DNA from 2 places in the Streptomyces sp. WMMC500 genome. Region 2 is predicted to be linked to the other one. Evidence: predicted binding sites of a transcription regulator. Region 2 holds the regulator's gene; the other holds the start of a gene.
What was found. Region 2 encodes HrcA, which represses chaperone genes, less so after heat shock. Its sites were predicted from a motif close to TTNGCACTCNGNNNNNCNGAGTGCNAA; they were not measured.

Region 1 (15,824 bases), 2.6 Mb from region 2:
GATCGCCATCGGCCCGTGCCGGTACTCCATCGCCGGGTAGCTCTCGGTCCAGGCCCCCGCCGCCTCGCGCATCTTCAGCGCCGCCTCCGCCGCGAGGCCGCAGGTCCAGCCCCGGCCCAGGAACGTCCACTGCACCGCCGCCGCGAGCTCCTGCGGCAGCGGCTGCGTCACCGCCAACTCCGCGTCGACCGCCGCGCCCGCGACGGACTTCACCCCCGCCGCCGGCGGCCCGTGCAGTTCGAGGCCGGCGCGCAGGAGCGCCAGCGCCGTCGTCGCGAACCGGGTCTGCACCACCGACTCCTCGTCCGCGTACGCCAGCGTGACCAGCTCGTCCGCGGCCGTGGCGACCGGCGTCGCGGCGTCCGCGGTGAGGGCGGTGGTCGCGGTGCCGGCGGCCCCGTCCCGTACCGCCGCCAGCAGGTCCAGCACCTCGGTCGTCGTCCCGGACCGGGTGATCGCCACCATCCGGTCGTACCGCCGACCGGCCGGGAACTCCGAGGCTGCGTAGGCGTCCGTGTGCCCCTGCCCGGCCGCCTCCCGCAGCCCGGCGTACGCCTGCGCCATGAACCACGACGTGCCGCAGCCGACCACCGCGACCCTCTCCCCGGGCCGCGGCAGCCCGGGCACGGCCTCCGCCTCCTGCCGGGCTCGGCGCCAGCAGCCCGGCTGGGTGGCGATCTCGGCGGCGGTGCGGGACGGTTCGGCGGCTGCCATGAGGTGCGGCTCCCTGGATGTGCGGGTCTCGTGCGGATGTCGTGCCGGTCTGCTTACGTTCCACGCACGTCGTGGCGATCGTGCGCGCCTTCGTGCCGTTCCGCGATCGTTGGTGTGCGGTTCAGCTCGCCGCCTCCCTATCAGCCCGGTAGCCCGTGCGGCAATGGCGGGAAGGGGAGGTGGTTACGGAAGTGATATCGGTCTGGTGTAGACCTGGGAGGGGCGTTCCGGTCAGACTCGCCCCCTCAGATGATTCTGTACGAGGTGGGCTAAAGCTGTGCAGCGGCGTGGATTTCTGAAGGCGGCAGCCGGTGCCGCGGGTGCGGCGGCCCTACCGCTGAGCGCGTGCGGGGACGGCAGCGGCGGCGGTGACGTCACGCTGAAGGTGGTGGCCGCCGAGTACGGCACGGGCGAGTCGGACACCTCCCGGCGCTACTGGGAGCAGTTGGCGGCGAAGTTCTCCAACGACACCCCGGGCATCTCGGTCGACATCGAGATCATCCCGTGGGAGGACATCGACGCCAAGGTCGACAAGATGGTCAAGGACGGCAATCCGCCGGACATCGCGCAGATGGGCCCGTACGCCGAGTACAGCGCCCGCGACATGCTCTACAGCACCGACCAACTGCTCTCCATCCCGACGCAGGCCAACTTCGTGCCCAGCCTCGCCGCCGCCGGCGAGGTCAACCGCGTCCAGTACGGCATGCCGTTCGTCTCCAGCTCGCGGCTGCTGTTCTACAACAAGTCGCTCTTCGAGGAGGCGGGCCTGGGCACGGACCCGGAGGACGCCCCCCAGGACTGGGACGAGCTGCTCGACATCGCGCAGGCGCTCAAGGACACCGGCGTGAAGATCCCGTACGCGCTCCCGCTCGGACCCGAGGAGGCCCAGGGCGAGACGCTGATGTGGATGATCAGCGGCGGCGGCGCGTACACGGACGACGTCGGCAGTTACACGATCGACTCCGAGCAGAACATCCACACCTTCAACTGGATACGCGACAACCTCGTCGGCGCCGGCCTCACCTACGCCGCGCCGTCCGAGACCAACAGGCGCACCGCCTTCGCCGACTTCGTCAAGGGCGACGTCGGCATGATCTTCGGCCACCCGACGCTCATGCAGGACCTGCGGCGGGAGAAGGTCGACTTCGGCATCGCCCTGAAGCTGCCGGGCCGGGACGGGCCCTCGGAGTCGACGATGGGCGTCGCCGACTGGGTCATGGCGTTCAAGGCCAACGGCCGCCGCTCGGAGATCGGCAAGTTCCTCGACGTCCTCTTCGACGACACCAACGTGCTGAAGTTCGCGCAGCGCTACGACCTGCTGCCGACGACGGTCTCCGGGGTCGAGAAGCTGAGCCAGGGCCGCAGGGACCTCCAGCCGTTCCTGGACCAGCTCCAGACCGCCGTCTTCTACCCGGACAACAAGACGTCGTGGGCGCGGGTGAACGCGGAGCTGAAGAAGCAGATAGGCAAGGCGGCCGAGTCGGGCGGCGACCCGCCGGAGCGGGTGCTGACGAACCTGCAGAGCATCGCGGAGTCGGCCTCCTCGACGGAGGAGTGACCTCGACGGAGGGGTGACCCCGACCCTCGACGGAGGCGTGACCGCGGCCCGTAGGGCTCTCAGCCCTCCCGGGCGTCGCGGCGGGCCTGCCGGACCCGCCGCAGCCGGTTGACGGTCACCGGGTCGTGCGCCTGGGCCCGGGGGTCGTCGAGGAGCGCGTTGAGAAGCTGGTAGTACCGCGTCGGGGAGAGCCCCAGCCGCTCCCGGATCGCCCGTTCCTTCGCCCCCGGGGCCGGCCACGCGCGCTTCTCCAGCGCGAGGACGGCCAAGTCCCGCTCGGTCAGCGCACCCTCCGACATAGCCTGCACGTTACCGCGGGCCGGTAAGGTCCTGGGCATGGGCAGCACCTCCGCAGCACGGCTCCCCGTTCCGGCTACCGAGGCGGGCCGCGCCGGTCTCGCCGCGCTCCTCGCCGACCCGGAACAGGCCCTCGTCGCCTTCGACTTCGACGGCACCCTCGCCCCGATCGTCCCCGACCCCGACGCCGCGCGCGCCCACCCCGGCGCCGTACCCGCGCTGGCCCGGCTCGCGCCGCGCGTGGGGACCGTCGCCGTCATCACCGGCCGGCCCGCCGCGGTGGCCGTACGGTACGGCGGCTTCGCCGGCGTGGCCGGGCTGGCCCATCTGCGCGTCCTCGGCCACTACGGCGACGAGCAGTGGGACGCCGCCACGGGCACCCTGCGCACGCCCGCCCCGCACCCGGGCGTGGCCGCGGTGCAGGCCGAGCTGCCCGGGGTGCTGGAGACGGCGGACGCCTGGCGCGGCACGTGGATAGAGGACAAGGGCCGCGCCGTCGCCGTCCACACCCGCCGCGCCGCCGACCCCGCAAAGGCCGCCGACGCGCTGCGCAAGCCGCTGGACGACCTGGCGGCGGCGCACGGCCTCGTGGTCGAGCCGGGCCGCTTCGTCCTCGAACTCCGCCCGCCGGGCATGGACAAGGGCCGCGCCCTCACGACCCTGACCCGCGAGACGGGTGCCCGCACCGTCCTCTACGCCGGCGACGACCTCGGCGACCTCGCGGCCTACGACGCGGTGGAAGCGCTGCGCCCCGAGGGCGTCACGGGCCTGCTGGTGTGCAGCGCGGCGATGTCGGGCGAGGGCGCGGACGCGCTGGCGGACCGCGCGGACCTGACGGTCGACGGGCCGCAGGGCGTGGTGGACCTCCTGACGGCCCTGGCGGAGGCCCTCGGCGCGTAGCCCCGGCCGCGGGCGCCGCGGGACCGTCGGGCCACCGACCCGGCCGCCCCCCACGCGGAGCCCCAGCCGGACTGCCCCAGTCCGATTGCCCCGGTCGGAGGTGCCTCAGTCGGAGAGCCGGCGCAGGAAGTCCCGTATCAGCCCCGCGCTCTGCGCGAACCGTGTGGTCAGCGGGAAGTGCCCGGCGTCCAGCAACTGCACCTGCGCGTCCTTGGCGTCCCGGGCGAAGGCCCGCGCCCCCTCCACCCCGAAGATCTCGTCGTGCCGCCCCCAGGCGGCGAGCACCGGCGGCTGGTGTTCGCGCAGGTACTCCTGCCAGTCGGGGTAACGGCCGGGGTTCGTGCCGTAGTCGAGGAAGAGGTCGAGCTGGATCTCCTGGTTGCCCGGCCGGTCCAGCAGGGCCTGGTCGTGCACCTCCAGCGCCGGGTCGACCAGCGAGGTGTCCGGGACGCCGTGGGTGTACTGCCAGTGCGTGGCGTCCGGGGTGAGGGCGGAGCGGAGCGCCTCGCGGTGGGCCGGCGTGGGCTCGTCCCAGTACGCACGCAGCGGGTTCCAGAAGGGGGTGAACCCCTCCTCGTAGGCGTTGCCGTTCTGACTGACGATGCCGGTGATGCGCTCGGGGTGGCGCAGGGCGAGGCGGAAGCCGACGGGGGAGCCGTAGTCGTGGACGTAGATCGCGTAACGCGAGAGGCCGAGCTGGTCCAGCAGCTTGTCGACGACGTCGGCGAGGTGGTCGAAGGTGTACGCCCACTCGTCCGCCGGCGGCGCGGAGCTGCGTCCGAAGCCGGGGTAGTCGGGGGCGACCAGGTGGAACTCGCCGGCCAGCTCCGCCATCAGTGGCGCGAAGCCCACGGACGAGGTCGGGAAGCCGTGCAGCAGCACGAGCGTCGGCGCGGCCGGGTCGCCGGCCTCCCGGTAGAAGACGTCGAGGCCGTCGATGCGGGCGGTGCGGTGGCGTACGGGCACGGCGAACTCCAACCATCAAAAGGCACTTGAACGGTTACGAAAAAAACCCTAACCCGCCCCCGGGAACCTGTCAAACCGACTTGAACGGTTACACTGGTGCGTATGGCACGACCGCTGACTGGCGAACCGCTGGCCCTGGACCTGGTGAACACCTGGTGGATCGACCAGGGCGGCCCCGTCGACTTCCTCTACGAGCCCGGCGCCCTAGGCCACTGGCTCGGCGAGCACGGCCTGTCCGACGCCGCGGCCGGCGCCCCCGACGCTCCCGATCACGCAGCCCTGCGCGAGCCGCTGACCGCCGCCCGCGCCGCCCTGCGCGCCGCCCTCGACGGGGACGAGCAGCCGCTCGACGAGATCCTGGCCCACGGCGCCCGCCGCCCGCTCCTGCGCGCCGGCCGGGCCACGTCGGAAGTCGTCGTGGACGACCCCGCGTGGCTGCCCGCGTGGTGTGCCGCAGCCGATCTGGTCCGGCTGTACGAGGAGCAGCCGGACCGCGTCCGCCGCTGCGCGAACCCCGAGTGCGTGCTGTGGTTCTACGACGTCAGCAAGAACGGCCGCCGCCGCTGGTGCTCGATGGAGGGCTGCGGCAACCGTGCCAAGGCGGCCCGCTTCCAGGAGCGCCACCGCCCGCGCTGAGACGCGCGCCCCGTACCGCGGGCGCGGGCTACCGCCGCGTACCGCGGGCTACCCCCGCAGGGCGTCCACCTGCGCCAGGAACCACGCCTGCGGCGGCAGCGCCGTGGCCGCCGCCGCCAGCCGCTCCGTCCGGCGGGCGCGTTCGTCGCGCGGCATCGACAGCGCCGCGAGCAGCGCCTCCGCCGTGGCCTCCACGTCGTACGGGTGCACCACGAGCGCGTCCCCGCCGAGTTCCGCGTACGCGCCCGCCTCCCGCGACAGCACCAGCGCGCAGCCGTCGTCCGAGACCACCGGGATCTCCTTCGCGACCAGGTTCATCCCGTCCCGCAGCGGGTTGACCAGCGCCACGTCCGCCAGCCGGTACGCGGCGAGCGAGCGGGCGAAGTCGTCCTCGACGTGCAGCACGACGGGCTGCCACCCGGCCGTCCCGTACTCCTCGTTGATCTCCGCGGCGAGGCGGCGCACCTCGGCGGTGTAGTCCCGGTACACCGGCAGGTCCTGCCGCGACGGGTACGCGAACGCCAGCTTCACCACCCGCCCGCGCCACTCCGGCCGCGCCTCAAGCAGCCGCCGGTACGCGAGCAGCCCGCGGACGATGTTCTTCGACAACTCGGTGCGGTCCACGCGCACGAGGACCTTGCGGTCCACGCCGCCGATCTGCTCGCGCAGGGCCGCCATCCGCTCCTCCACGTCCGGCCGCCGGGACCGCTCGCGCAGGAACTCGGCGTCGGCGCCGAGGGCGTGCACGTCGACCCGGGTGGTCCCCTTCCCGCCCGCGTCCTCCCCGGCCCGGGCGACCTCCGCCTCGTCGCCGAGCACGTCGCGGCAGCAGGAGACGAACGCCTCGGCCCAGCGGTCGGTGTGGAAGCCGATCCGGTCGGCGCCGAGCAGCCCGCGCAGCAGCGCGGCGGCGATGTCGTCGGGCAGGAGCCGGAAGTACTCCGGTGGTGCCCAGGGTGTGTGCGTGAAGTGCGAGATCCGCAGGTCGGGGCGGCGCTCGCGGAGCATGCCGGGCACGAGGCAGAGGTGGTAGTCCTGCACGAACACCGCGGCGCCGTCGGCGGCGCCGTCGGCGAGGGCGTCGGCGAAGGCGCGGTTGTACGTCGCGTACGCGTCCCACTGCCGGCGGAACGCGGCGTCGAAGACCGGGGCGACGGGGATGTCGTAGAGCATGTGGTGCACGAACCACAGGACGGAGTTCGCGACGCCGTTGTACGCGTCGTGGAAGACGTCGGGGTCGATGCCGAGCATCCGCACCCCGGGCTCGCCCACCCCGCGCCGCACGGCCTCCCGGTCCCCGTCGCCCAGCGCGGCACACACCCACAGCGCCCCGGCGTCGGACCCGACGGCACTGAGCCCGGACACGAGCCCGCCGCCGCCGCGCTTGGCGGTGAGGTCACCGCCGTCGCCGACGGCGTACGAGACGGGCCCGCGGTTGGACGCGACGAGCAGGGGGGCACCGGGGGACTCGACCATGCGCCGAGCCTAGCCACGGCAGAGGCTCCCGAAACGCAGGTACGCCGGTGTGGCCGAGACCGGTACGGGGGCTTGCGGAGGCGGACGGTGGGCCGGGGCCCTGAGCGGGAGTTCGGGACGAAGGCCCGCGGGGGTTCGTGGCCGGAACCGGAGGGGGAGGGGGCAGAGCCCTGTAGGGCCTGGGGGAGGCGCGCCGACGGGGTTGGGGGCGGAGCCCGTGAGGGTTCGGGGAGGAGCCTGAGCGGGTTCGCGTCGGAACCGAGCGGGGGACGGGGCGCAGCCCCGAGTGTCCGGGGCGAAGCCCTCGGGGGTGTGGGGGCGAAGCCCCCGCGGGTTCGGGGCGCAGCCCCGAAAGGTCGGGGGAGTTCCGAGCGGGACCGGGGGCGCGGCCCCGGGGTTCGGGCGCAGCCCCCGGGGGTCTGGGGGCGGAGCCCCCGCGGGGGCTCGGGGCGGAGCCCTGAGGTTCGGGGAGGGGCGGGTACGGGGAGACGCCACCACCCCGGCGCCGCGCGGACCCCCCGCCCCCGCACCCCCCACCCCGGTATGGCCCGCCCGGCGAGGGCTACGCCGCGGGGCGTTCCACGTACTCCCGGATCTCCCCCATCGGCGGCCGCTCCACCGTGTCCACCCCGTACGTCCGCCCCTCGAACGCCCCGTCCGCCCCCCGCTCGAACTGCGTCAGCCGCGGCCGCACCAGGTGCCCGCGCGCCAGCCGCACCTGCGCCGTGCGGTAGATCGCCGCCGCCATCCGGCCCAGCGCCCGGTCGTCCTGGTGGCGGTGGCGGCGGACGCCGACGTCGACCTGGGCGAGACCGCCCAGCCCCACCGTGTGCAGCGCGTCGACGAGCAGGCCCAGCTCCACCCCGTACCCGACCGGGAACGGCAGCCGTTCCAGCAGCGAGCGCCGCGCCGCGTACTCCCCGCCCAGCGGCTGGACGAAACCGGCCAGCAGCGGCCAGTGGAGGTTCAGCAGCGGCCGGGCCACCAGCTCCGTCACCCGCCCGCCCTGGGCGGCGGCGGCCGGCGCGCCGCCGAGCGGCCTGTCGTACACGGCCTTCACGAAGTCCACGTCCGGCTCCGTCAGCAGCGGACCGACGATCCCGCTGACGAACGCCGTGTCGAAGTCCCGGAGATCCGCGTCCACGAAGCACACGATCTCGCCGCGGGTCGCCAGCAGCGACCGCCACAGCACCTCGCCCTTGCCGGGTGCCGCGGGCACCCGCGGCAGCACCTCGTCGCGGTGCACCACCCGCGCGCCGGCCGCGGCGGCGACCTCCGCCGTACGGTCCGTGGAGCCGGAGTCCATCACCACCAGCTCGTCGACCAGTGCCCCGCCGTCGGCGGCACCCGCCATCAGCTCCGCCCGGATCGCCGCGACGATCGCCCCGACCGTGGCCTCCTCGTCGAGCGCGGGCAGGACCACGCTCACCGTCCCCCGCGCCCCCAGCGCGCGCTTGGCCGCCAGCAGCCGCCCGAGCGGCCGGTCCGCCGCGGACCAGGACCGCGTTCTCAGCCACTGCTCCACGTCTTCGAGCACCTGCGGGCCTCCCCTTGCCGGTGGTCCTGTGAGGTGTGAGAGCCGTCTCGCGTATCGGACGGCACTCACCACTGTCCTGGTCGTCGGTTACAGTCTTGAACAACGTGCGTGACGTCCGTATGTCGGGGTCCGCGCGTCGGACAAACGCGCCGGACGGCCCCGCCGGTCCTGCGCCATACAGAGCTCATCCAGAGGGGCAGAGGGAACGGCCCGTTGAAGCCCCGGCAACCCTCCGTCCGGCACTCGCGACGCTGCGAGGCCCCGGACGGTGATGGTGCCAATTCCGTCCTGCGGCGAGACGCGTCGCGGGGAAGATGAGGAGAGAGGGCCTCGCCAGTATGGCTGTAGAGACAGCTCCCACCCCCGGCGCCGTCGACGGCGCTCCCGACCTGGGTCCCGCCGTCGCGCTGTCCTGCCGGGAGTGCGGGGAGCGGGTGCCGCTGGGTCCGGTGTTCGCGTGCCTGTCCTGTTTCGGGCCGCTGGAGGCGGCGTACGACCTTCCCGGCGGCGACGCCGAGGCCGCCGCCCGGCTGCGTACCCGCATCGAGGCGGGGCCGCGGAGCATCTGGCGCTACGCACCGCTGCTGCCGGTCCCCGCGGACGTGGCGTCGAAGCCCAACCTGAACCCCGGCTTCACCCGGCTGCACCGCGCCGACCGGCTGGCCGCCGAGCTGGGCGTGACCGGCGCGCTGCACGTCAAGGACGACTCCGGCAACCCCACGCACTCCTTCAAGGACCGCGTCGTCGCCATCGCCGTGGAGGCCGCCCGCGCCTTCGGCTTCACCACGCTGTCCTGCTCCTCGACCGGCAACCTGGCCGGCGCGGTCGGCGCCGCCGCCGCGCGGGCGGGGCTGCGCTCGTGCGTGTTCATCCCGTACGACCTGGAGCACGCGAAGGTCGTCATGGCCGCGGTCTACGGCGGCGACGTCGTCGGCATCGAGGGCACGTACGACGACGTGAACCGCTTCTGCTCCGAGCTGATCGGCGACCCGGCCGGCGAGGGCTGGGGCTTCACGAACGTCAACCTGCGCCCGTACTACGCGGAGGGCTCCAAGACCCTCGCCTACGAGATCTGCGAGCAGCTCGGCTGGCGGCTGCCGGACAACATCGTCATCCCGGTGGCGTCCGGCTCCCAGCTCACGAAGATCGACAAGGCGCTGAAGGAGCTGATCGCGACGGGGCTCGTCGAGGAGCGCCCGTACAAGATCTTCGGCGCCCAGGCGGCCGGCTGCTCCCCGGTCTCGCGGGCCTTCAAGGACGGCCACGACGTGGTGCGCCCGGTCCGGCCGGACACCATCGCCAAGTCCCTCGCGATCGGCAACCCCGCCGACGGGCCGTACGTGCTGGACATCGCGCGCCGCACCGGCGGGGCGGTGGAGGACGTCACGGACGCCGAGGTCGTCGACGCGATCAAGCTGCTGGCCCGCACCGAGGGCGTCTTCGCGGAGACGGCGGGCGGCGTGACCTTCGGCGTGCTGGCGAAGCTCGTCGCGGACGGCCGGATCGACCCGGCCGAGACCACCGTCGCGATCAACACCGGCGACGGTCTGAAGACCCTCGACGCGGTCGCCCCCACCTCGGGGCCGAGCGCGATCATTCGTCCCACACTCGACTCCTTCCGAGAGGCCGGCCTCGCATCATGAGCGTGAACGTCCGAATTCCGACCATCCTGCGTACGTACACCGACGGTGAAGCCGAGGTGAGCGCCGAGGGCGCGACCCTCGCCGAGGTGATCGAAGACCTGGAGAAGAACCACCGCGGAATCGCCGGCCGGGTCCTGGACGATCAAGGCAAGCTGCGCCGCTTCGTGAACGTCTACGTGAACGACGACGATGTCCGCTTCGCCGATGGCCTGCAGACTCCCACTCCGGAGGGGGCGGGAGTCTCGATCATTCCGGCGGTCGCCGGGGGCTGCTGAACCCCGCCGCCGTGTGCCCGGCCCCACTGATCCGGAGTGGGGCCGTTCGCATGTCCGTGCACGCGATAGGGTTGGGGCGTTCCCCCCTCGTGGCCCATGGTCCACGCATATGAGAACGCGACAAGTTCCGGGTAAATGCGGAGAGTTAATTGTCGTGATGGTGAGTTATGCCCTGCCCGAGTTGTCAGGGAATGGCGGAGGTTGATCGGAAAAATACCGATCGAGTGTCCGCAGAATTCTCGTCCGATTGACCTGTTGCACTGGGCATCTGTGCGGATACATTCAGCCGCGGTCGACGCGTTCCGGCGCACGCCCCGGCGTGTATCCGGGGGTGAGGTCTGACCCGGGTCCGCGGAGTGCGGTCCTGTGTAAGGGCCAGCAATAGGGGAGTTTGGAATGGCTCAGGGCACCGTCAAGTGGTTCAACGCGGAGAAGGGGTACGGCTTCATCGCGGTCGACGGTGGTGCGGATGTCTTCGTCCACTACAGCGCGATTCAGATGGACGGATACCGCACCCTCGAGGAAGGCCAGCGGGTCGAGTTCGAGATCTCGCAGGGCCAGAAGGGGCCGCAGGCAGACATGGTCCGCGTCAGCGGCTGAGCGCCGGGCATCGACCACGGACGACTCGCGACGGGCCCGCACCCCCCGGGGTGCGGGCCCTCTGCTGTCCGCCTGCTCCCCGGCGGGCGGGGTGCCCCGATCCGGTTCCGCTCTGCGCATGAGAAGCCCCCACCCGCTTGCACTCGCAGGGGGCGAGTGCTAATCATTGGCGTTAGCACTCTCCCAGTGAGAGTGACAGCACGGGACCGGTTCGGTGAGGTCCGTACGCCGGGTGGGAGGGAACCACGCGGGTCGCGGACCGTCCGTCGCGGGCGCCAGCGCGGTCCGGACACAGACGACCCCCCTGTCCGGGAGGACTCAACACAATGGCCAAGACCATCGCGTTCGACGAGGAGGCGCGGCGCGGCCTTGAGCGCGGCATGAACCAGCTCGCCGACGCCGTCCGCGTCACCCTCGGCCCCAAGGGCCGGAACGTCGTCCTCGAGAAGAAGTGGGGCGCCCCCACGATCACGAACGACGGTGTCTCCATCGCCAAGGAGATCGAGCTCGAGGACCCGTACGAGAAGATCGGCGCCGAGCTGGTCAAGGAGGTCGCGAAGAAGACGGACGACGTCGCCGGTGACGGCACGACGACCGCGACCGTCCTGGCCCAGGCCCTGGTCAAGGAGGGCCTGCGCAACGTGGCCGCCGGCGCCAACCCGATGGCGCTGAAGCGCGGCATCGAGAAGGCCACCGAGGCCGTCTCCGCCGCCCTGCTGGAGCAGGCCAAGGACGTGGAGACCAAGGAGCAGATCGCCTCCACCGCCTCCATCTCCGCCGGCGACGTCCAGATCGGCGAGCTGATCGCCGAGGCCATGGACAAGGTCGGCAAGGAAGGCGTCATCACCGTCGAGGAGTCGCAGACCTTCGGTCTCGAGCTGGAGCTCACCGAGGGCATGCGCTTCGACAAGGGCTACATCTCCGCCTACTTCGCCACCGACATGGAGCGCATGGAGGCGGAGCTCGAGGACCCGTACATCCTCATCGCCAACTCCAAGATCAGCGCGGTCAAGGACCTGCTGCCGCTCCTGGAGAAGGTCATGCAGTCCGGCAAGCCGCTGCTGATCATCGCCGAGGACGTCGAGGGCGAGGCCCTGTCCACCCTCGTGGTGAACAAGATCCGCGGCACCTTCAAGTCCGTCGCCGTCAAGGCCCCGGGCTTCGGTGACCGCCGCAAGGCCATGCTCGGCGACATCGCCATCCTCACCGGCGGCCAGGTCATCTCCGAGGAGGTCGGCCTCAAGCTGGAGAGCGCCAGCCTCGACCTGCTGGGCCGCGCCCGCAAGGTCGTCATCACCAAGGACGAGACCACCATCGTCGACGGTGCCGGCGACAGCGAGCAGGTCCAGGGCCGGGTCAACCAGATCCGCGCCGAGATCGACAACAGCGACTCCGACTACGACCGCGAGAAGCTGCAGGAGCGGCTCGCGAAGCTGGCCGGCGGCGTGGCCGTCATCAAGGCCGGCGCCGCGACCGAGGTCGAGCTGAAGGAGCGCAAGCACCGCATCGAGGACGCCGTGCGCAACGCGAAGGCGGCCGTCGAGGAGGGCATCGTCGCCGGCGGTGGCGTGGCCCTGCTGCAGGCCGGTCACGTCTTCGAGAAGCTGGAGCTGCAGGGCGACGAGGCCACCGGCGCCGCCGCGGTGAAGCTGGCCCTGGAGGCCCCGCTGAAGCAGATCGCGGTCAACGCCGGCCTGGAAGGCGGCGTCGTGGTGGAGAAGGTGCGCAACCTGACCGCCGGTCACGGGCTCAACGCCGCCAGCGGCGAGTACGTGGACATGATCGCCGAGGGCATCCTCGACCCGGCCAAGGTGACCCGCTCCGCGCTGCAGAACGCGGCGTCGATCGCGGGCCTGTTCCTCACCACCGAGGCCGTCGTCGCCGACAAGCCGGAGAAGGAGAAGGCCGCGGCCGGGGGCGGTATGCCCGGCGGCGACATGGACTTCTGATCCGGGATCGCCGGTTCCGGACGTCCGCCGCGGCTGCGGACGGGCGCCGGACCGACTGACGAACCGAGGGCGGTACCCCGCAGGGGGTGCCGCCCTCGGGCGCGTTGCGCCGCGGTGCGGCGGGCGGGGGAGGGGGCGGATGCCGGGGCACGGACCGACGGCCGCACCGGAAGCCCCGGCCGGGAGCCGCACCCGGGACCCGCGGCGCGGGAACCGCGCCCGGGAGCCGTACCCGGGAACGGGCGGCGGGCGTCCCGCGCTCGGCCCCCGGCGCCCACGGGCGCCTTCCGGCGCTCCGCGGTCAGCTCACGTCGGTCGCGGCCTTCAGGGCGACGCGCAGGTGGCCGTGGGAGGCGTCGAGGAGGCGTGCCGCCGTGCCGCCGTCCACGCCGCCGAGGATGGTGAGGATCGCGTTCTTCACCTCGCCGCGGGTCTCGGCGAGGGCCGCCTCCACCTCCTCGTCGCCCGCGCCCGTCGCCAGCGCGACGATGCGCCGCGAACGGGCCTGCAGCTTCTCGTTGGAGGCGCGCACGTCGACCATCAGGTTCCCGTACGTCTTGCCCAGCCGGATCATCGTGATCGTCGACAGCATGTTGAGCACGAGCTTCTGCGCCGTGCCCGCCTTCAGCCGCGTCGAGCCCGCGATCAGCTCGGGGCCCACGACGACCTCGATGCCGTGCTGCGCCGCCGCGCCCAGCGGCGAACCGGCGTTGCAGGACAGCCCGATGGTCAGCGCCCCCCGGGAGCGCGCGAACGTCACGCCGCCGACGGCGTACGGCGTGCGGCCGGAGGCGGAGATGCCGACGACGGTGTCGTCGGGCCCCAGGCCCGCCGCCTCCAGGTCCGCCGCGGCCAGCTCCTTGCTGTCCTCGGCGCCCTCCGTGGAGGTGCGGAGCGCCACGTCCCCGCCGGCGATCATGCCGACGACCTGCGACGGGTCGGTGTTGAACGTCGGGGGGCACTCGCTGGCGTCCAGCACCCCCAGCCGGCCCGCGGTGCCGGCGCCCAGGTAGAACAGCCGGCCGCCGCGGGCCATGCGCTCGGCGGTGGCGTCGATGGCGGCGGCGATCTGCGGCAGTTGCGTGGCGACCGCGCCCGGTACCCCGCTGTCCTCCTCGTTCATGATTCTGGCGATCTCCAGGCTGGAGAGACGGTCGATCTCGGCCAGCTCAGGACGGAACGCCTCGGTGGTCAGGTTTTCCAGCTCCCGGCGGATTTCGGCTGGGGGAGAGGGCATGTCGGGGCGGCTCTTTCCATGCGGTGCGAGGCGCGCGGTGGGCGGTGCGCGCCCGCGGAGGTGGGTCGGTCACGGCGGCTTGCGTGGTGCGGTCGCCGGCGGTCGGAGTGCCGTCGCGGGCGTCCGGCGCGCGGAACGCGCCCGGCCGCCGGGCGGCGCCGGCGTCGTACGGCGGTGCGGGGGGTGCGGGCGGTGCGGAGAGTGCGGGGGGTGCGGGCGGTGCGGTCGGGTGCCGGCCCCCGGACGCCCGCGGGGACGTCACCGGGCCGCACCCGACATATCTGATACATCCGTCCCGCCCGGGCCCCGGAGGGCGTCCGGTGCCGTGGGCGGGAGCCGCGCCCGGGCGAAGGGCGGGTCGCCGGTGCATCGGTCGTCGTCAGGCGTCGCCGGGCGGGGTCAGGGCCGCGGGCGGAGCGGGCTGTGCCGGTGCGCCAGCGCCTCGTACGAGGCGGCGAGCGCCGGGGCGGCACGCTCGTACGTCCGCTGGGCCACGCCTATGAACAGGCAGTCCACGACCAGCAGTTGGCCCGTCCTGCTGGACATGGCCGCCGGCCGCAGCTCGCTCTCGCGCCCCGTGGACGTGGTGAGTATGTGATCCGCGTAGGACGCGACGGGGCCGTCCGGGCGGCCGGTGATCGCCACCGTCGTCGCCCCGTGGTCGAACGCGACGCGCAGGGGCTCTATGACGTCGACCGTGCGGCCCGAGTGCGTGATCGCGATGGCCACGTCGCCCGCGCGCAGTTGGACGGCGTTGGTCACGGCCAGGTGCGGGTCGGGCGAGGCGTGCGCCACGACGCCGATCCGCAGCAGCTTCTGGACCAGGTCCTGGCCCACGAGGTTGGAGGCCCCGATGCCGTAGACATCGATGCGCCGGGCGGTGGCCATGGCGGCGATCGCCGCCTCCAACTGCACGGGGTCGAGCCCGGCCGCGGTGTCCGCCAGCGCCTGCTGCTCGTCCCGCGCCAGCTTGGCGATGACGTCGGCCATCGAATCGTCCACCGCTATGTCCGCGGTGACCGACGGCGCCCGCCCGGCCTCCTGCTGGGCCGCGGCGGCGGCGAGGGCCAGCCGGAGGTCGCGATACCCGGGATAGCCGAGCAGCCGCGCCGTCCGCACGACGGTGGCCTCCGACGTGCCGGTGCGCTCCGCGAGGCCGGTGACCGTGAGCGCGGCGCAGCCCGCCGGGTCACCGGCGACGGCCTCGGCGACGCGCTGCATGGAGCGCGTCATGGACGGCGCGACCGTGCGCACCTTGGCCGCAAGGGCGGCCGGCGCGGGCGGCGCGGGTCCGGTCGGGGTGTCCGGAGTGAAAGTTTCCTTCACGCTGTAGCTCACACACGAAAGATATTTTCGCGGCGGAGGGCGAGTCAACCCCCCGCGGCAGCCCTGTGGAAAACCCCGGCGCGGTGGTCACAGCGGCGGCCGGCCCGTGCGTCAGGGCCGACCGGGCCGACTGCGGGAGAATGGGTGTATGGAGCACCAGGACCTGGAGGTGGCGCTGCACCGCGCCCGGGCGCTGATCCTCGCCGACCTCACCGCCGGCGACGTGGCGGAACCGGACGTCGTCACCTTCGTCGAGGACGCCGTGGCACACCGCCGCTGGTGGGTGGAGCAGTGGCCGGAGGGTGTGGCGTACCTCGACGGCCTGGTGGCCCAGGACGTCCAGGACGCCCTCCTGGAGAAGTACGGCAGGTGGCCGCTGTGCCCCGTCTGTCGGGACGTCGACTCCGCGGGCCCGCACGCGCTGGACGTCGAGCCGGAGTTGGGCCCGGACCCGCGGTGGGTGTGCGGCACGACGGGCGCGGTGGTGGCCCGGGTGGGCGGCCTGGGTCCGGGGGGCGCCGGGTGACGATCTACGTGGACCCGCCGACCTGGCCGGGGCACGGGCGGATGTGGTCGCACCTCGTGAGCGACGAGTCGTACGAGGAGCTGCACGCCTTCGCGGCGTCGATGGGGGTGCCGCGGAGGGCGTTCGACGGCGACCACTACGACCTTCCGTCGACGCGCTACGCCGACGCGGTGCGGCGGGGGGC
Region 2 (15,824 bases):
CAGCGCCCTCGCCCAGGGCGTCCGCTCCATCGGCCGCCTCGCCTCCGCCCCGCGCGGCATGCGCCCCGCGGACCTGGCCCGCGAGCTGGGGATGCCGCCGTGGAAGGTGGACCGGGTCCGCAAGCAGATGCGCGGCTGGACCGCGGACGGCGTGGCCACGGCCCTGCGCGCGGTGGCCCAGGCGGACGCGGACGTCAAGGGCGGCTCGGACGACCCGGCCTACGCCCTGGAAAAGGCGGTGGTCACCATCGCCACCGCGGCCCGCACCCCCTGACCGGAGGCCGGCACCCCCTGACCGGGGGTCGCCGCGGCCACGCGAAAGGCCCCGCCGGCCCCGGGGAAGGGCCGAAGGCGGGGCCTTGCGGTCTGGCTGTGCGCCGCACCCGCGTGGCGAACGCAGGCCGCGTGCGGCGTGGAGTCTTCTCGTGCCCGACCGGAGCGGAGTGAGAGGGCTCGCGGCGGTCCGGCAGAGGGCCCTGGGGCCCGGGATCAGGCCTGGAGGGCCTGGACGCGCTTGGCCAGGGCGGCCTTCTTGTTCGCCGCCTGGTTCTTGTGGATGACGCCCTTGCTCACTGCCTTGTCCAGCTTGCGGGCGGCGGCGCGCTGCGCCTCCACGGCCTTCTCGGCGTCCCCGGCCTCGACGGCCTCGCGGGTACGGCGGATCGCGGTGCGCAGTTCCGACTTCACGGCCTTGTTGCGCAGCCGGGCCTTCTCGTTGGTCTTGATCCGCTTGATCTGGGACTTGATGTTCGCCACGTAGCTGCCTCTTGGAGATCTTCGGAAAATGTCCTGTGGGACCTGGACTGCCGGACCTCACCGGGTCCAGACACAGTGGCTCAGGCTACCAGCAGCCGGGACGGCCGCCCAAACCGTCCCCGGCCCCGCGCGCATGGGACGATGGGGGCGACGAGTGCAGACACGCCCCTCCCTCCCGACAGGACCCCTAGGTGCCCGCGACCGAAACCACCGTGCCGCAGCCCAGCCGTACCGAGCCCGCGCTGATCCGTAACTTCTGCATCATCGCGCACATCGACCACGGCAAGTCGACGCTGGCCGACCGGATGCTCCAGATCACCGGAGTCGTCGAGCAGCGCCAGATGCGCGAGCAGTACCTCGACCGTATGGACATCGAGCGCGAGCGCGGCATCACGATCAAGTCCCAGGCCGTACGCATGCCGTGGTCCCCCTCGGAGGGTGAGAGCCGCGGCACGGCGCACATCCTCAACATGATCGACACCCCCGGGCACGTCGACTTCACGTACGAGGTCTCCCGCTCCCTCGCCGCCTGCGAGGGCTGCGTCCTGCTGGTGGACGCCGCCCAGGGCATCGAGGCGCAGACCCTCGCGAACCTCTACCTCGCGATGGAGAACGACCTCACGATCATCCCGGTGCTGAACAAGATCGACCTGCCCGCCGCCCAGCCGGAGAAGTTCGCCGCCGAGTTGGCCGGCCTGATCGGCTGCGACCCGGCGGACGTGCTGCGCGTCTCGGCGAAGACCGGCCAGGGCGTCGAGGCGCTCCTCGACGAGGTGGTCCGGCAGGTGCCGGCGCCGGTGGGGGTCAAGGACGCGCCCGCCCGCGCGATGATCTTCGACTCGGTCTACGACTCGTACCGCGGCGTCGTGACGTACGTGAAGGTCGTCGACGGCACGCTCGGCAAGCGCGAGCGGATCAAGATGATGTCGACCGGCGCCCAGCACGAGCTGCTGGAGATCGGGACGAACTCGCCCGAGATGACCCCGGCCGACGGCCTGTCCGTCGGCGAGGTCGGCTATCTGATCACGGGCGTCAAGGACGTCCGCCAGTCGAAGGTCGGCGACACCGTCACCCGGCTCAGCAAGGGCGCCACCGAGCCGCTCGGCGGCTACAAGGACCCGAAGCCCATGGTGTTCTCCGGGCTCTACCCCGTCGACGGCTCCGACTACCCGGAGCTGCGCGACGCGCTCGACAAGCTCCAGCTCAACGACGCGGCGCTGGTCTACGAGCCGGAGACCTCCGCGGCGCTCGGCTTCGGCTTCCGCGTCGGCTTCCTCGGCCTGCTGCACCTGGAGGTGATCCGGGAGCGGCTGGAGCGCGAGTTCGGCCTGGACCTGATCGCCACCGCGCCCAACGTGATCTACCGCGTCGTGCTGGAGGACCGCACCGAGCACGTCGTGACCAACCCCAGCGAGTTCCCGGTCGGCAAGATCGAGGAGGTCTACGAGCCGGTCGTACGGGCGACGATCCTCACCCCCAGCGAGTACATCGGCTCGGTCATGGAGCTGTGCCAGAACCGCCGCGGCACGCTGCTCGGCATGGACTACCTCTCCGAGGAGCGGGTCGAGATCCGCTACACGCTGCCGCTCGCCGAGGTCGTCTTCGACTTCTTCGACCAGCTCAAGTCCAAGACCCGCGGCTACGCCTCCCTCGACTACGAGCCCACCGGCGAGCAGAGCAGCCAGCTCGTCAAGGTCGACATCCTGCTGCACGGCGACAAGGTCGACGCCTTCTCCGCGATCACGCACAAGGACAAGGCGTACGCCTACGGCGTGCGGCTCGTCGCCAAGCTGAAGGAGCTGATCCCGCGGCAGGCCTTCGAGGTGCCCGTACAGGCGGCGATCGGCTCCCGCGTCATCGCCCGCGAGACCATCCGCGCCATCCGCAAGGACGTCCTCGCCAAGTGCTACGGCGGCGACATCTCCCGGAAGCGGAAGCTGCTGGAGAAGCAGAAGGAAGGCAAGAAGCGGATGAAGATGGTCGGCAGCGTGGAGGTGCCGCAGGAGGCGTTCATCGCCGTGCTGTCCTCCGACGAGGGCGACGCCAAGCCGAAGAAGTAGCACCGGGGCGGCATCCGGGCGGCGTCGGGGGCGCCGGCGGCGGGACGGAAGCGGAACCGTACGGACCGGGCCGGCGCGGGGCGTACCCCGCCGGCCGGGCTTCGAGACCTATCCGACGCCTCGCAGACCCTTACGTCGCTCGCAGTCACCCTCTAATCTGCTGGTTACTCGCCAGTTACCAGCGAAGAGCAGGGCCGGAGGATGCAGTGACCGAGACCGAAACCCAGACGAAGCTGGACAGCCGCCCGCCGTCCGTCGCCACGCTCTTCCTTGACCGCGTCGAGTCCACCCCGGACCTGGAGGCGTTCCAGTACCCCGTGCGCGCCCCCGGCGGCGGGGCCGGCGGGGCCGACGAGTGGCGATCGCTGACCTGGGCACAGTCCGCCGAGCGGGTCTTCGCCATCGCCGCCGGGCTGCTCGACCTCGGCCTGCGCGAGGAGGAGCGGGTGGCGGTCGCCTGCAACACCCGGCTGGAGTGGATACTCGCCGACCTCGGCATCCTCTGCGCCGGCGGCGCCAACACCACCGTCTACCCCAGCACCAACGCCGAGGAGACCGCGTACATCCTCGCCGACTCCGGCAGCCGCGTGCTCGTCGCCGAGGACGCCTCCCAGCTCGCCAAGGTGCGCGAGATGCGGGCCTCGCTGCCCGACCTGGCGCACGTCGTCGTGGTCGAGGCCGCGGACGCCGCGGCCGAGGAGGGCGACCCGGAGGGCTGGGTGCTCTCCCTCGCCGAGCTGGAGCGCCGCGGCGCGGACTACCTGGAGAAGCACCCCGAGGCGGTACGGGAGCACATCCAGGCCCTGCGCCCCGACCAGCTCGCCACCCTCATCTACACCTCGGGCACCACCGGCCGCCCCAAGGGCGTACGGCTGTCGCACGACACCTGGTCGTACATGGGCTACGCCATCGAGGGCATCGAACTCGTCATGCCGGAGGACGTGCAGTACCTGTGGCTGCCGCTCGCGCACGTCTTCGGCAAGGTGCTCACCGCCGGGCACATCAAGGTCGGGCACGTGATGGCCGTCGACGGCCGGATCGACAAGATCGTCGAGAACCTGCCGGTCGTCCGGCCCACGCAGATGTGCGGTGTCCCGCGCATCTTCGAGAAGGTGTACAACGGCGCGGCGGCCAAGGCGAAGGCCGGCGGCGGCGCCAAGTACAAGATCTTCCTGTGGGCCGCCGAGGTCGCCCGCGAGTACGCGCGCGTCACGCAGGACAACCACCGCCGCACCGGCAAGCGCACCGCCCCGGCAGGGCTGCGTACCAAGCACGCCCTCGCCGACAAGCTGGTCTACGGCAAGTTCCGCGCCGCCTTCGGCGGCCGGATGCGCGGCATGGTCTCCGGCTCCGCCGCCCTCGCCCCCGAGATCGGCTACTTCTTCGACGGCGCGGGCCTGCCCATCCTGGAGGGCTACGGCCTCACCGAGTCCGCCGCCGCCAGCTTCTGCAACCGCCTGGAGACCTACCGCACCGGCACCGTCGGCAAGCCGCTGCCCGGCTGCGAGGTACGGGTCGCCGACGACGGCGAGATCCTGCTGCGCGGCCCCGGCATCATGCAGGGCTACCACGGCCTGCCGGAGAAGACCACCGAGGTGCTGGAGGGCGACGGCTGGTTCCACACCGGCGACATCGGCGAGCTGTCCGACGACGGCTTCCTGCGCATCACCGACCGCAAGAAGGACCTGATCAAGACGTCCGGCGGCAAGTACGTCGCGCCCAGCGAGGTCGAGGGCCAGTTCAAGGCGATCTGCCCGTACGTCGGCTCGATACTCGTCATCGGTGCGGACCGTAACTTCTGCACCGCCCTGATCTCCCTCGACGAGGTGGCCCTGACCGGCTGGGCGAAGGAGAACGGCCTGGAGGACCGGCCGTACGCGGAGCTGGTCGCCTCGGCGGAGGCGGAGGCGCTGGTCGAGGGGTACGTCAAGCAGCTCAACGAGCGGCTGCAGCGCTGGCAGATGATCAGGAAGTTCCGGATCCTGCCGCGGGACCTCGACGTCGAGCACGGGGAGCTGACGCCGAGTCTGAAGCTGAAGCGGCCGGTGGTGGAGCGGGAGTACAAGGACCTGATCGAGGACATGTACGCCGGCGCCAGGGAGGCCTGAGGCGCTCCTGCCCCGGACGGCGCCCGCGGGGCCGACATCCGCCCCGCCCGCGGACCGCTCGCACGTGCGACCGGTCCGCGGGCGTGCGTCTGCCGTCGTCCACGGCGCGCGAGAAGGGCGTTCAGGGGTGTGCGGGCGGCGTGAGTGTCGCCGGTCGCGCCCCTCGTGCGGGCGAAGCGCTCTCTCTCATTGACGGCGGCCGTGGCCCCCTTCCGCGGGGTGGGGAGAGGGCCGTGCCGGCGCGGGCGGGGTCTCGTACGCACGCGTGTCCACCGCGGTGAGCTGTGCGTTCGCCGCCGCGGCGGTCCCGGGCCCGGCGCGCGCGCCGCCGGGCCGACGTGCTGGGCGGGGGTGGCCGGAGGGGGTAGTCCGGGGGGTGCGGCGGGGGTCGGATGGGCCATATCCGGTCACCAGTTGTGTCACTTGGTGCATCTGGGCGAGCTCAGTCTGTCACTCTGGCTACGTGGGGAACGCCCGTATGCCGGGATTGGGCCGGGAGAGGACAGTGGGGACGACCTTCGCAGTGCAGGCCGCGCGTCGATCCACCGTGGTGTCGGTCGTGCGAAGAGAGCCCGCGGAGCCGGACGGCGAGGCCGGCGGGACCGGTCGGACCGACCGGACCGGCGGAGGCGGCGCGGAAGGTGCCGGCGGCACGGACGGGGCCGACGGCACGGACGGTGCGGACGACGTGCCGGCGCACGGTGGAGAGGCCCGCGAGGACGGCGCCCCCGCGACGTACCGTACGGCCCGGGACGGCGGTGGCACCGGGGGCGGGGACGGCGGTGGCGGCGGCTCGGCCGACGGCGGTGCCGACGACGACGGCGGTGCGGGCAGCGGCGCGGACGGCCCGGCGGCGGGCGCGGCTGCGGACGGTGCCGCCCCGGACGGCGCGTCCGCGGACGGTGCGGCCCGCGGCGCGCGGGACGTGACCGACATCGCCCTGACGCTCGCCGCCGGGATGCCCGCCGCCGCGGCGGCCCGCCGGTTCGTCCGCGGGCTGCTGGCCGGCCGCGCCGGGCCCGAGGTCGAGGACGCCGAGCTGCTGACCAGCGAGCTGGTCACGAACGCCGTGGTGCACGCCGGCACCGACGTACGGGTGCGCTGCCGGCTGGTCACCGAGGACGCGACCGCCGCCGGGCTGGCGTGCGACGGCGCGGACGGCGGCGGGCCGGCCGCGGAGCCGACGCTGCTGGTGGAGGTCACGGACGGGCACGCGGCCCGGGTGATGCCGCTGCCGGCGCCGGAGGAGTCGTACGGCTACGGCCTGCAGCTCGTCGCCGCGCTCGCCGACGCCTGGGGCGTCGAGCACCGGCGCAGCGAGAAGACCGTCTGGTTCCGGATGGGCCCGCTCCGCGAGGTCGCGGACGAGTCCGTCACCGACTCCGTCACCGACTCCGCCGCCGACTCCGCCGCCGACGACGCAGCCGCCGCGGTACCCGGCCGGGAGACCGGCGAGGCCGGCGCGTACGGCGTACCCGACGAGGAGGCCCACGGCCGGGGCGTACCGCACCATGCGGACGGCTCCGGCGGCGAGGTCGTGCGCGGCGCGCACGACCTCGCCGACGACGACCTCGCCGACCTGCACGTCGCCCACACCGCCGCGCTCCGCCTGCCCAGCCAGGCCACCGCGCACACCCCGCGCAGCGCCACCGACCCGGAGCTGCGCGGCGGCGGCCCCTGGGCCGGCGTCGGCGCCTTCTCGTTCCTCGCCGAGACCTCCGACATGCTCGCCGGGCAGTTCGACGAGGACATGGTCGCCTCCCTGGCCACCCAGCTCCTCGTGCCCCGGCTCGCCGACTGGAGCGCCGTCTGGCTCGAACGGACCGACGGCGCGGAGCCCCGCCTCGCGCAGGTCTGGCACGCCGCCGAGGAGCGGATCTCACCCCTGCGCAGCGCCCTGGAGCAGTGCCCGCTGCCGCCGCCCGACGCGCGCCCCGTGCCGGTGGCCTGGCCCGGCGGGACCGGCGGCGTCGCCCGCGGCCCGGGGGACGCCGGCTACGGGCTCGGCGGCCCCGCGCTGGCCTGCCCGCTGGTCGCCGGCGGCCGGCGCGTCGGCACGCTGCTCTTCGGCCGCACCGGCATCGCGCGGATCGGCGGCGACGTCGTGGCCGTCGTCACGGACTTCGCCCGCCGCGTGGCGCACGCCGTCTCCGCGGCCCGCCAGTACACCCGGCAGGTGACCATCAGCGAGGTCCTGCAGCGCGGCCTGCTGCCCAGCGGCATCGCGGAGATGCCGGCCATGGACACGGCCGTCGTCTACGAGCCGGCCGAGGGCGCCGCCGCGGGCGGCGACTTCTACGACCTCTTCCCCAGCGGCAGCGACCGCTGGTGCTTCGCGCTCGGCGACGTCTGCGGCCAGGGCCCCGAGGCAGCGGTCGTCACGGGCCTCGCCCGCCCCGTGCTGCGCCTGCTGGCGCGCGAGGGCTACGGCGTCGCCGACGTGCTCGCGGGCCTGAACCGCACGCTCGTGGAGCACGCCTTCGAGGCGGTGGAGGCGGCGACGGCGTTCGGGCTGCCGCCGGAGCAGGCACGCTTCCTGTCGCTGCTGTACGGGGAGCTGGTGCCGTACGCGCGGGACCGCGGCGGCGTCCGGTGCACCGTGGCCAGCGCCGGGCACCCGCTGCCGCTGCTGCTGCGCAGCGACGGCGGGGTGCGGGCGGCGGCGGACGCGCAGTTGCTGCTGGGCGTGCTGGACGACGCGGAGTACTACAGCCAGTCGTTCGACCTGGAGCCGGGCGACACGCTGCTGTGCGTCACGGACGGGGTGACGGAGCGGCGGTTCGGGGACCGGCTCTTCGACGACGGCGACGGGCTGGCGGAGGCCCTGTCGTGCTGTACGGGGCTGGGCGCGGCGGCGGTGGCGGAGCGGATCAGGACGGCGGTGCACGACTTCGCGCCGGTGCCGCCGCGGGACGACCTGGCGATGATGGTGCTGCAGGCGCGCGGGACGGAGCGGGGCGGGTACTGAGGGGGCGGGGACCGGGGCCGGAGGTTGCCCGGCGGCCGGGGGACAATGGGCGCATGCCCTCCGTACTGCCCGATGGCGAGCCCGCGCCCGTGGACGGGACCCTGCCCGCCGAGGCGCTGGCCGGGGCCGCCGACCGCCCCCTCGGCTTCTACGCCCACGTCCCCTACTGCGCCACCCGCTGCGGCTACTGCGACTTCAACACCTACACCGCCGCCGAACTGCGCGGCACCTCCCGTGACGACTACGCCGCCACCTTCGCCGAGGAGGTCCGCCTCGCCCGCAAGGTGCTCGGCGACGACCCGCGCGAGGTCGAGACGGTGTTCTTCGGCGGCGGCACGCCCACGTTGCTGCCGGCGGCGGACCTGGGGCGGATGCTGGCGGCGATCCGCTCGGAGTTCGGCCTCGCGGCGGACGCGGAGGTGACCACGGAGGCCAATCCGGAGTCGGTGGATCCGGCGTCCCTGGCGGCGCTGCGGGAGGCCGGCTTCAACCGGATCTCGTTCGGCATGCAGAGCGCGCGGGAGCACGTGCTGCGGGTGCTGGACCGTACGCACACCCCGGGGCGGCCGGAGGCGTGCGTGGCGGAGGCGCGGGCGGCGGGGTTCGCGCACGTGAACCTGGACCTGATCTACGGCACGCCGGGCGAGACGGACGACGACTGGCGGGCCTCGCTGGCGGCGGCGCTGGAGGCGGGCCCGGACCACGTGTCGGCGTACGCGCTGATCGTGGAGGAGGGCACGCAACTGGCGCGGCGGATCCGCCGGGGCGAGGTGCCGCCGACGGACGACGACGTGCACGCGGACCGGTATCTGATGGCGGAGGAGGCGCTGTCGGCGGCGGGGATGCAGTGGTACGAGGTGTCGAACTGGGCGGTGCCCGGGGACGCCGCGCGCTGCCGCCACAACGAGCTGTACTGGACGGGCGCGGACTGGTGGGGCGCGGGTCCGGGTGCGCACAGCCACGTGGGCGGGGTGCGCTGGTGGAACGTCAAGCACCCGGCGCCGTACGCGTCCGCGCTGGCGGCGGGGCGGTCGCCGGCGGCGGGCCGGGAGGTGCTGACGGAGGAGGACCGCAGGGTGGAGCGGATCCTGCTGGAGCTGCGGCTGTCGGCGGGCTGCCCGCTGTCGCTGCTGCGCCCGGCGGGGGCGTCGGCGGCGGAACGAGCGGTAAGGGACGGCCTCTTGGAGCACGGCCCTTACGAGGCGGGCAGGGCGGTGCTGACGCTACGGGGCCGGCTACTGGCAGACGCGGTGGTCCGAGACCTGGTCGACTGACGGGGCTTCCCGACCCCGGTCCCGAACTCCCCCGATGACCCCCGCACACCCGCCCAAGGGTATGCGCCTGCTGTGACATTTCCGGCTCACCGCCCCGGTTGCTCACGCCGCTCGATCCAACGTGCGTGCGAGGTGCGCGTCCCGAGGCAAAACTCGACGCCTGCGGGTGATTTCGCCCGTTTTGAACGGGGGCGATGCCGGAAGTTCGCCTCGGTAGCGCACACGCGGTACGGCCGGACCGTGCCGGTGCGCCCCGGTCAGCCCTCCGGGGCCGTGACGAAGTCGATCAGTTCCTCCACCCGCCCCAGCAGCGACGGCTCCAGGTCCCGGTACGTCCGTACCGAGTCCAGGATCCGGCGCCAGGCCGCGCCCGTGTCCGGGGGCCAGCCCAGTTCGCGGCAGACGCCCGTCTTCCAGTCCTCGCCCCGCGGGATCCGCGGCCATGCGGCGATGCCCACCGAAGAGGGCTTGACGGCCTCCCAGACGTCCACGTACGGGTGACCCACCACCAGCGCGTGGGCGCTCGTCACCGACTCCGCGATGCGCCACTCCTTCGTGCCCGGCACCAGGTGGTCCACCAGCACTCCCAGGCGCGCGTCCGGGCCCGGGGCGAAGGACTCGACCACCGACGGGAGGTCGTCCACGCCCTCCAGGTACTCCACGACCACGCCCTCGACCCGCAGGTCGTGGCCCCAGACGCGCTCCACCAGCTCCGCGTCGTGGCGGCCCTCGACGTAGATGCGGCCGTCGCGTGCCACGCGCGCGGTGTGGTCGCGGACCGCTATCGAGCCGGAGGCGGACAGCAGGGGGCCCGTGGCGGCCACCCGGCCGGGGAGCGTCAGCGTGACCACCCTGCCGTCGATCATGAAGCCGCGCGGCGTCAGCGGGAACACCCGGTGCTTGCCGAAGCGGTCCTCCAGGGTCACCGTCGGGCCCTCCGCCGTCTTCTCCGTGCGGATGACCGCGCCGCAGAAGCCCGTGCCCACCTCCTCCACCACGAGGTCCGGCTCGGCCGGCACCTCCGGGGCGGGCTTCCGCGGCTGCTTCCAGGGCGGCGTGAGATCGAGGTCGTCGTAGCGGCGCACGAAGGTGAGATTACGACAAGCGCCCCGCCAGCTCGTCCCGTTGGGCCCGTACGAAGTCCGCGTCCACCGCCGCCCCGTGCCCCGGCACGTACACCGCCGCAGGACCGCCCAGCTCCAGCAGCCGGTCCAGGGCCGCCGGCCACCGCACGGGGTCGGAGTCCGGGCCCGACGAGGGCGGGCCCGACTCCTCCACCAGGTCGCCGCAGAACACGACGGCGGGCCGCCCCGGGACGTACACCGCCATGTCGTGCGACGAGTGCGCCGCGCCCAGCTCGACGAGCAGCACCTCCCGGCCGCCCCCGAGGTCCAGCGGGTACGTGCCGGAGACCGCGTGCCGCGGGGCGACCAGGACGTCGACGGCCTCCGCCGCCGCGTCGCGGGACAGCCCGTGGCGTACGGCGTCCGCGCGCAGCTCGTCCGCGCCCGCCCCGCGCAGCCGGCCGGCGATGCCCGCCGGGCCGTGGACCTCCGCCCCGGCGAAGGCCGCGGTGCCGAGTACGTGGTCGAAGTGCGGATGGGTGAGCGCGATGCGGGTCACCGGGCGCCCGAAGCGCTCGCGTACCGCCCGGCGCAGCTCCGCGCCCTCGCGCAGCGAGGCGCCGGTGTCCACGAGCAGCACGCCTTCCGCGCCGCCCACGGCGCCCGCCGTCGCGTCCCAGCGGGGCAGCCGGCGCCGTACGACGTCCGGGGCGAGCTCTTCCCAACCGCCACCCATGGCACGACGCTATAACGTGACCGGCCGCCTTGCCCGGGCCGCCCTACCCGGCCGTACACTGGCCCCGAACCCTGGCACTCTGCGCCGTCGAGTGCCAGCGGCGGAACGGCGGGACGGGAACCGAGTGTGGAGGTGGGCAGCATGCTCAGCGAGCGCCGGCTCGAAGTGCTGCGCGCCATCGTCCAGGACTACGTGGGCACGGAGGAGCCGGTGGGCTCCAAGGCGCTCACCGAGCGGCATCACCTGGGTGTCTCCCCGGCGACGGTGCGTAACGACATGGCCGCCCTGGAGGACGAGGGCTTCATCGCCCAGCCGCACACCAGCGCCGGCCGCATCCCCACCGACAAGGGCTACCGGCTGTTCGTCGACAAGCTCGCGGACGTCAAGCCGCTGAGTGCGGCCGAGCGGCGGGCGATCCAGAACTTCCTGTCCGGCGCCGTCGACCTCGACGACGTCGTGGGGCGCACGGTGCGGCTGCTCGCGCAGTTGACGCGGCAGGTGGCCGTGGTGCAGTACCCGTCGCTGACCCGGTCGACCGTGCGCCACGTCGAGCTGCTCCAGCTCGCCCCGGCGCGCGTCATGCTCGTGCTCATCACCGACACCGGCCGGGTCGAGCAGCGCGTGATCGACTGCCCGGCGCCGTTCAGCGAGGACTCCCTCGCCGACCTGCGCGCCCGGCTCAACAGCCGCGTCGTCGGCCGCCGCTTCGGCGACGTGCCGCGGCTGGTGGCCGACCTGGCCGAGTCCTTCCCGGCGGACGACCGCGGCACGGTGCAGACCGTGCTGTCGGTGCTGCTGGAGACACTGGTGGAGGAGACCGAGGAGCGGCTGATGATCGGCGGCACCGCCAACCTCACCCGCTTCGACCACGACTTCCCGCTCACCATCCGGCCGGTGCTGGAGGCGCTGGAGGAGCAGGTGGTGCTCCTGCGGCTGCTGGGCGAGGCCAAGGAACCGGGCATGACGGTGCGTATCGGTCATGAGAACGACCACGAGGGGCTTACCGCCACCTCGGTCGTCTCCGTCGGATACGGTTCAGGCGGCGACACCGGCGAAGCCGTCGCCAAGCTCGGCGTGGTCGGACCTACCCGCATGGACTACCCCGGAACGATGGGAGCGGTACGCGCAGTGGCACGGTACGTCGGACAGATCCTGGCGGAGTCATAAGTGGCCACGGACTACTACGCGGTCCTCGGCGTCGGACGTGACGCCTCGCAGGAAGAGATCAAGAAGGCGTTCCGCAGGCTCGCCCGCGAGCTGCACCCGGACGTGAACCCGGATCCGAAGACCCAGGAGCGGTTCAAGGAGATCAACGCCGCCTACGAGGTGCTGTCGGACCCACAGAAGAAGCAGGTCTACGACCTCGGCGGTGACCCGCTGTCGCAGAACGGCGCCGCGACCGGCGGCTTCGGCGCCGGCGGCTTCGGCAACCTCTCCGACATCATGGACGCCTTCTTCGGCCAGGCCGGCCAGCGCGGGCCGAGGTCGCGCACCCGCCGCGGCCAGGACGCCATGATCCGGCTCGAAATCGAGCTGGAGGAGGCGGCGTTCGGCGCCACCAAGGAGATCCAGGTCGACACCGCGGTGGTCTGCGGCACCTGCAACGGCGAGGGCGCGGCGCCCGGCACGTCGGCGCAGACGTGCGACATGTGCCGCGGTCGCGGCGAGGTCTCCCAGGTCACCCGCTCCTTCCTCGGCCAGGTCATGACCTCGCGGCCCTGCCCGCAGTGCCAGGGCTTCGGCACGGTGGTGCCCAACCCGTGTCCCGAGTGCGCGGGCGACGGCCGGGTGCGCTCGCGGCGCACCCTGACGGTCAAGATCCCCGCGGGCGTCGACACCGGCACCCGCATCCAGCACGCCGGCGAGGGGGAGGTCGGCCCGGGCGGCGGCCCGGCGGGCGACCTGTACGTGGAGATCCGCGAGCTGCCGCACCCGATCTTCCAGCGCCGCGGCGACGATCTGCACTGCACGGTGACGATCCCGATGACGGCGGCCTCGCTGGGCACGAAGGTCAACCTGGAGACGCTCGACGGCCTGGAAGAGGTCGACATCCGTCCCGGTACGCAGTCGGGGCAGTCGATTCCGCTGCACCAGCGCGGCGTGACGCATCTGCGCGGCGGCGGCCGGGGCGACCTGGTCGTGCACGTCGAGGTCGAGACGCCGCAGAAGCTGGACCCGGAGCAGGAGCGGCTCCTGCGCCAACTCGCCCAGTTGCGCGGCGAGGAGCGCCCGCAGGGCCAGTTCAAACCGGGCCAGCAAGGGCTGTTCTCGCGCCTGAAGGACGCCTGGAGCGGACGTTAGCCCGAAGGGCCGGATTCCGGCGCTTCGGGCGTCCCGACCTGCGTGACAGGTTGGTGTCCTCCCCCCCCCCTCGGAGAGCGGAGGATGCCAGCCCGATCGCTCGGGCTGAGGTTCGCGGTGCACCGGCCCGGCAACCCGAAGCCCTTCCCGCGCAGCAACGGCCCACCCGGCCGCCGATCGCTTGGTTCTCGCGATACCGGCACGCTACCAGCTCCCAGGGACATCAAAGGGGGGCGATGACAGGATGAGCCCATGCCCACCGAGCTGAACGATCTGTTCACCTTCCCGATCGTGCAGGCGCCCATGGCCGGTGGCGCATCCTGCCCGCAGCTCGCCGCGGGTGTGCTGGAGGGCGGCGGCCTGGCGTTCCTCGCCGCCGGGTACAAGACACCGGAGGCGATGTACGAGGAGATCCGCCAGTTGCGGGCCGTCACCGACCGGCCCTTCGGCGTCAATCTGTTCCTGCCCCAGCCCCCCTCGCCCCCGGATCCCGCCCAGATCGAGGCGTACGCCCAGCAACTGGCCGGCGAGGTCGAGTGGTACGGCACGGAGCTGGGCGACGCCGGGGCCGCCACGGACGACGCCTTCGACGCCAAGGTGGCCATACTCCTGGACGAGCCGGTGGCGCTGGTCTCGTTCACCTTCGGCTGCCCCGAGCCGGCCGTGCTCGACGCCTTCGCCCGCGCCGGGACGTACACCGTCGTCACCGTCACCAACGTCGTGGAGGCGCGCCACGCGCAGGCCGCCGGCGCCGGCGCCGTGTGCGTGCAGGGCGTCGAGGCCGGCGGCCACCAGGGCGGCTTCCGCAACGATCCGCGCGACGACCGCGTGGGCCGCGGGCTGCTCACGCTGCTCGCCGAGGTGCTGGAGGCGGTCGACGTGCCCGTGATCGCCGCCGGCGGGCTGATGCGCGGCGGGCAGATCGCCGCCGTCCTGTCCGCGGGCGCCGCCGCCGCGCAGCTCGGCACGGCGTTCCTGGTCTGCCCCGAGTCGGGCGCCCACGCGCTGCACAAACGGGCCGTCACCGGCGGGGTGTTCACGCGTACGGAGCTGACCCGCGCCTTCTCCGGCCGCCCCGCGCGCGGGCTGGTCAACCGATTCGTACGCGAACACGGCCCGTACGCCCCCGCCGCCTACCCCCAGCTTCACCACCTCACCTCCCCGCTGCGCGCCGCCGCCGCCCGCGCCGGCGACCCGCAGGGCATGTCGCTCTGGGCGGGACAGGGCTACCGGCTGGCGCGCGAACTGCCCGCCGCCGAGCTGGTGGAGGTCCTCGCGCGGGAGCTGGCCGACGCGCTCAGCGGGACGACGAAGCCCGCCGGCGACGCCCCCGGGGGCCTGCTGTGACGGCCCCGGTGTTCGTCGCCGACGCGGCCGTGCTGGACGCCGCCCGCCCCGGCGCGGTGCTCGCGCTGACCGGGCCCGAGGGGCGGCACGCGGTGTCCGTGCGTCGGCTGCGCGCCGGCGAGGACGTCGTGCTCACCGACGGCGCGGGGCGCGGCGCGTACGGGACCGTGGCGGGCGCGGAGGGCGCCGACCGGCTCCTCGTGACCTGCGCCGAGGTGGTCGAGGAGCCCGCGCCGAGCCCGCGGCTCACCGTCGTGCAGGCGCTGCCGAAGGGCGACCGGGGCGAGCTGGCCGTCGAGACCATGACCGAGACCGGCGTGGACGCGGTGGTGCCGTGGACGGCCGCCCGCTGCGTGACCCGGTGGCGCGCCGAGCGCGGAGAGAAGTCCCTGGCCAAGTGGCGTGCCACCGCCCGCGAAGCGGGCAAGCAGGCCCGCCGGCTGCGGTTCCCCGAGATCGCCGGGCCGCACTCGACGAAGGAGCTGCTGCCGCTGCTCGCCGGCGCCGCGTTCACCGCCGTGCTGCACGAGGAGGGCGCCGCGCCGCTGGCCGCCGCCGAGCTGCCGCGCGCGGGGGAGATCGTGCTCGTGGTCGGCCCCGAGGGCGGCGTCGCGCCGGAGGAGCTGGCCGCGTTCGCGGACGCGGGCGCCGGGGCATACCGACTGGGGCCGACCGTGCTGCGCACCTCCACCGCGGGCACCGCGGCGGGCGCGGTGGTGCTCGCGGCGACCGGCCGGTGGTCCTGACCGCCCGGAGCCAGAAGTTCCGTTCACCCGGACCCGCACGTTCCGTATGCCGGCGTCACGGGGGCTTTTCCCGCGTGTTCACCGGTACGCCCCGATTCGTTCCACCCCGGTACGGGACGAAGGTCACACCGCACCGCAAAGCGGTGGTGGGCGCCGCCTCCGCATGATGGGATGATCCACGTGACTCAGCCTGCTTACCTGCGATTCCCGCACCTGCACGGCGACTTGATCACCTTCACGGCGGAGGACGACGTCTGGGCGGCGCCCCTCGACGGCGGCCGCGCCTGGCGGGTGAGTGCCGACAACATGCCGGTGGACCACCCGCGCATCGCCCCCGACGGCACCCGCGTCGCCTGGACCTCCACCCGCGACGGCGCCCCCGAGGTCCTCACCGCGCCCGTCGACGGCGGCGCGCCCGCCCGCCTGACGTACTGGGGCAGCGGCAAGACCTCCGTACGCGGCTG

Region 1: a site for HrcA is predicted at 10,775-10,801, ahead of groL (chaperonin GroEL). Genes of this name have one in related genera too.

Annotation. Positions count from the first base shown of each region.
Region 1 covers NZ_CP114905.1:3,895,582-3,911,405, reverse strand. The annotation lists gene O7599_RS16635 (SIS domain-containing protein) at 1-714, opposite strand, end outside; gene O7599_RS16630 (extracellular solute-binding protein) at 992-2,272, shown strand; gene O7599_RS16625 (DUF3263 domain-containing protein) at 2,332-2,571, opposite strand; gene otsB (trehalose-phosphatase) at 2,609-3,469, shown strand; gene O7599_RS16615 (alpha/beta hydrolase) at 3,575-4,435, opposite strand; gene O7599_RS16610 (CGNR zinc finger domain-containing protein) at 4,538-5,071, shown strand; gene O7599_RS16605 (trehalose-6-phosphate synthase) at 5,120-6,547, opposite strand; gene O7599_RS16600 (glucosyl-3-phosphoglycerate synthase) at 7,110-8,084, opposite strand; SAM riboswitch class I at 8,266-8,405, shown strand; gene thrC (threonine synthase) at 8,423-9,727, shown strand; gene O7599_RS16590 (MoaD/ThiS family protein) at 9,724-10,002, shown strand; gene O7599_RS16585 (cold-shock protein) at 10,399-10,602, shown strand; gene groL (chaperonin GroEL) at 10,929-12,551, shown strand; gene murQ (N-acetylmuramic acid 6-phosphate etherase) at 12,853-13,788, opposite strand; gene O7599_RS16570 (MurR/RpiR family transcriptional regulator) at 14,188-15,126, opposite strand; gene O7599_RS16565 (hypothetical protein) at 15,263-15,640, shown strand; gene O7599_RS16560 (DUF4031 domain-containing protein) at 15,637-15,824, shown strand, end outside.
Region 2 covers NZ_CP114905.1:6,541,408-6,557,231, forward strand. The annotation lists gene holA (DNA polymerase III subunit delta) at 1-274, shown strand, start outside; gene rpsT (30S ribosomal protein S20) at 490-756, opposite strand; gene lepA (translation elongation factor 4) at 948-2,816, shown strand; gene O7599_RS28145 (AMP-dependent synthetase/ligase) at 3,023-4,924, shown strand; gene O7599_RS28150 (SpoIIE family protein phosphatase) at 5,472-7,892, shown strand; gene hemW (radical SAM family heme chaperone HemW) at 7,946-9,166, shown strand; gene O7599_RS28160 (DUF3097 domain-containing protein) at 9,424-10,251, opposite strand; gene O7599_RS28165 (MBL fold metallo-hydrolase) at 10,262-10,966, opposite strand; gene hrcA (heat-inducible transcriptional repressor HrcA) at 11,108-12,133, shown strand; gene dnaJ (molecular chaperone DnaJ) at 12,134-13,267, shown strand; gene O7599_RS28180 (nitronate monooxygenase) at 13,520-14,614, shown strand; gene O7599_RS28185 (16S rRNA (uracil(1498)-N(3))-methyltransferase) at 14,611-15,360, shown strand; gene O7599_RS28190 (PDZ domain-containing protein) at 15,532-15,824, shown strand, end outside.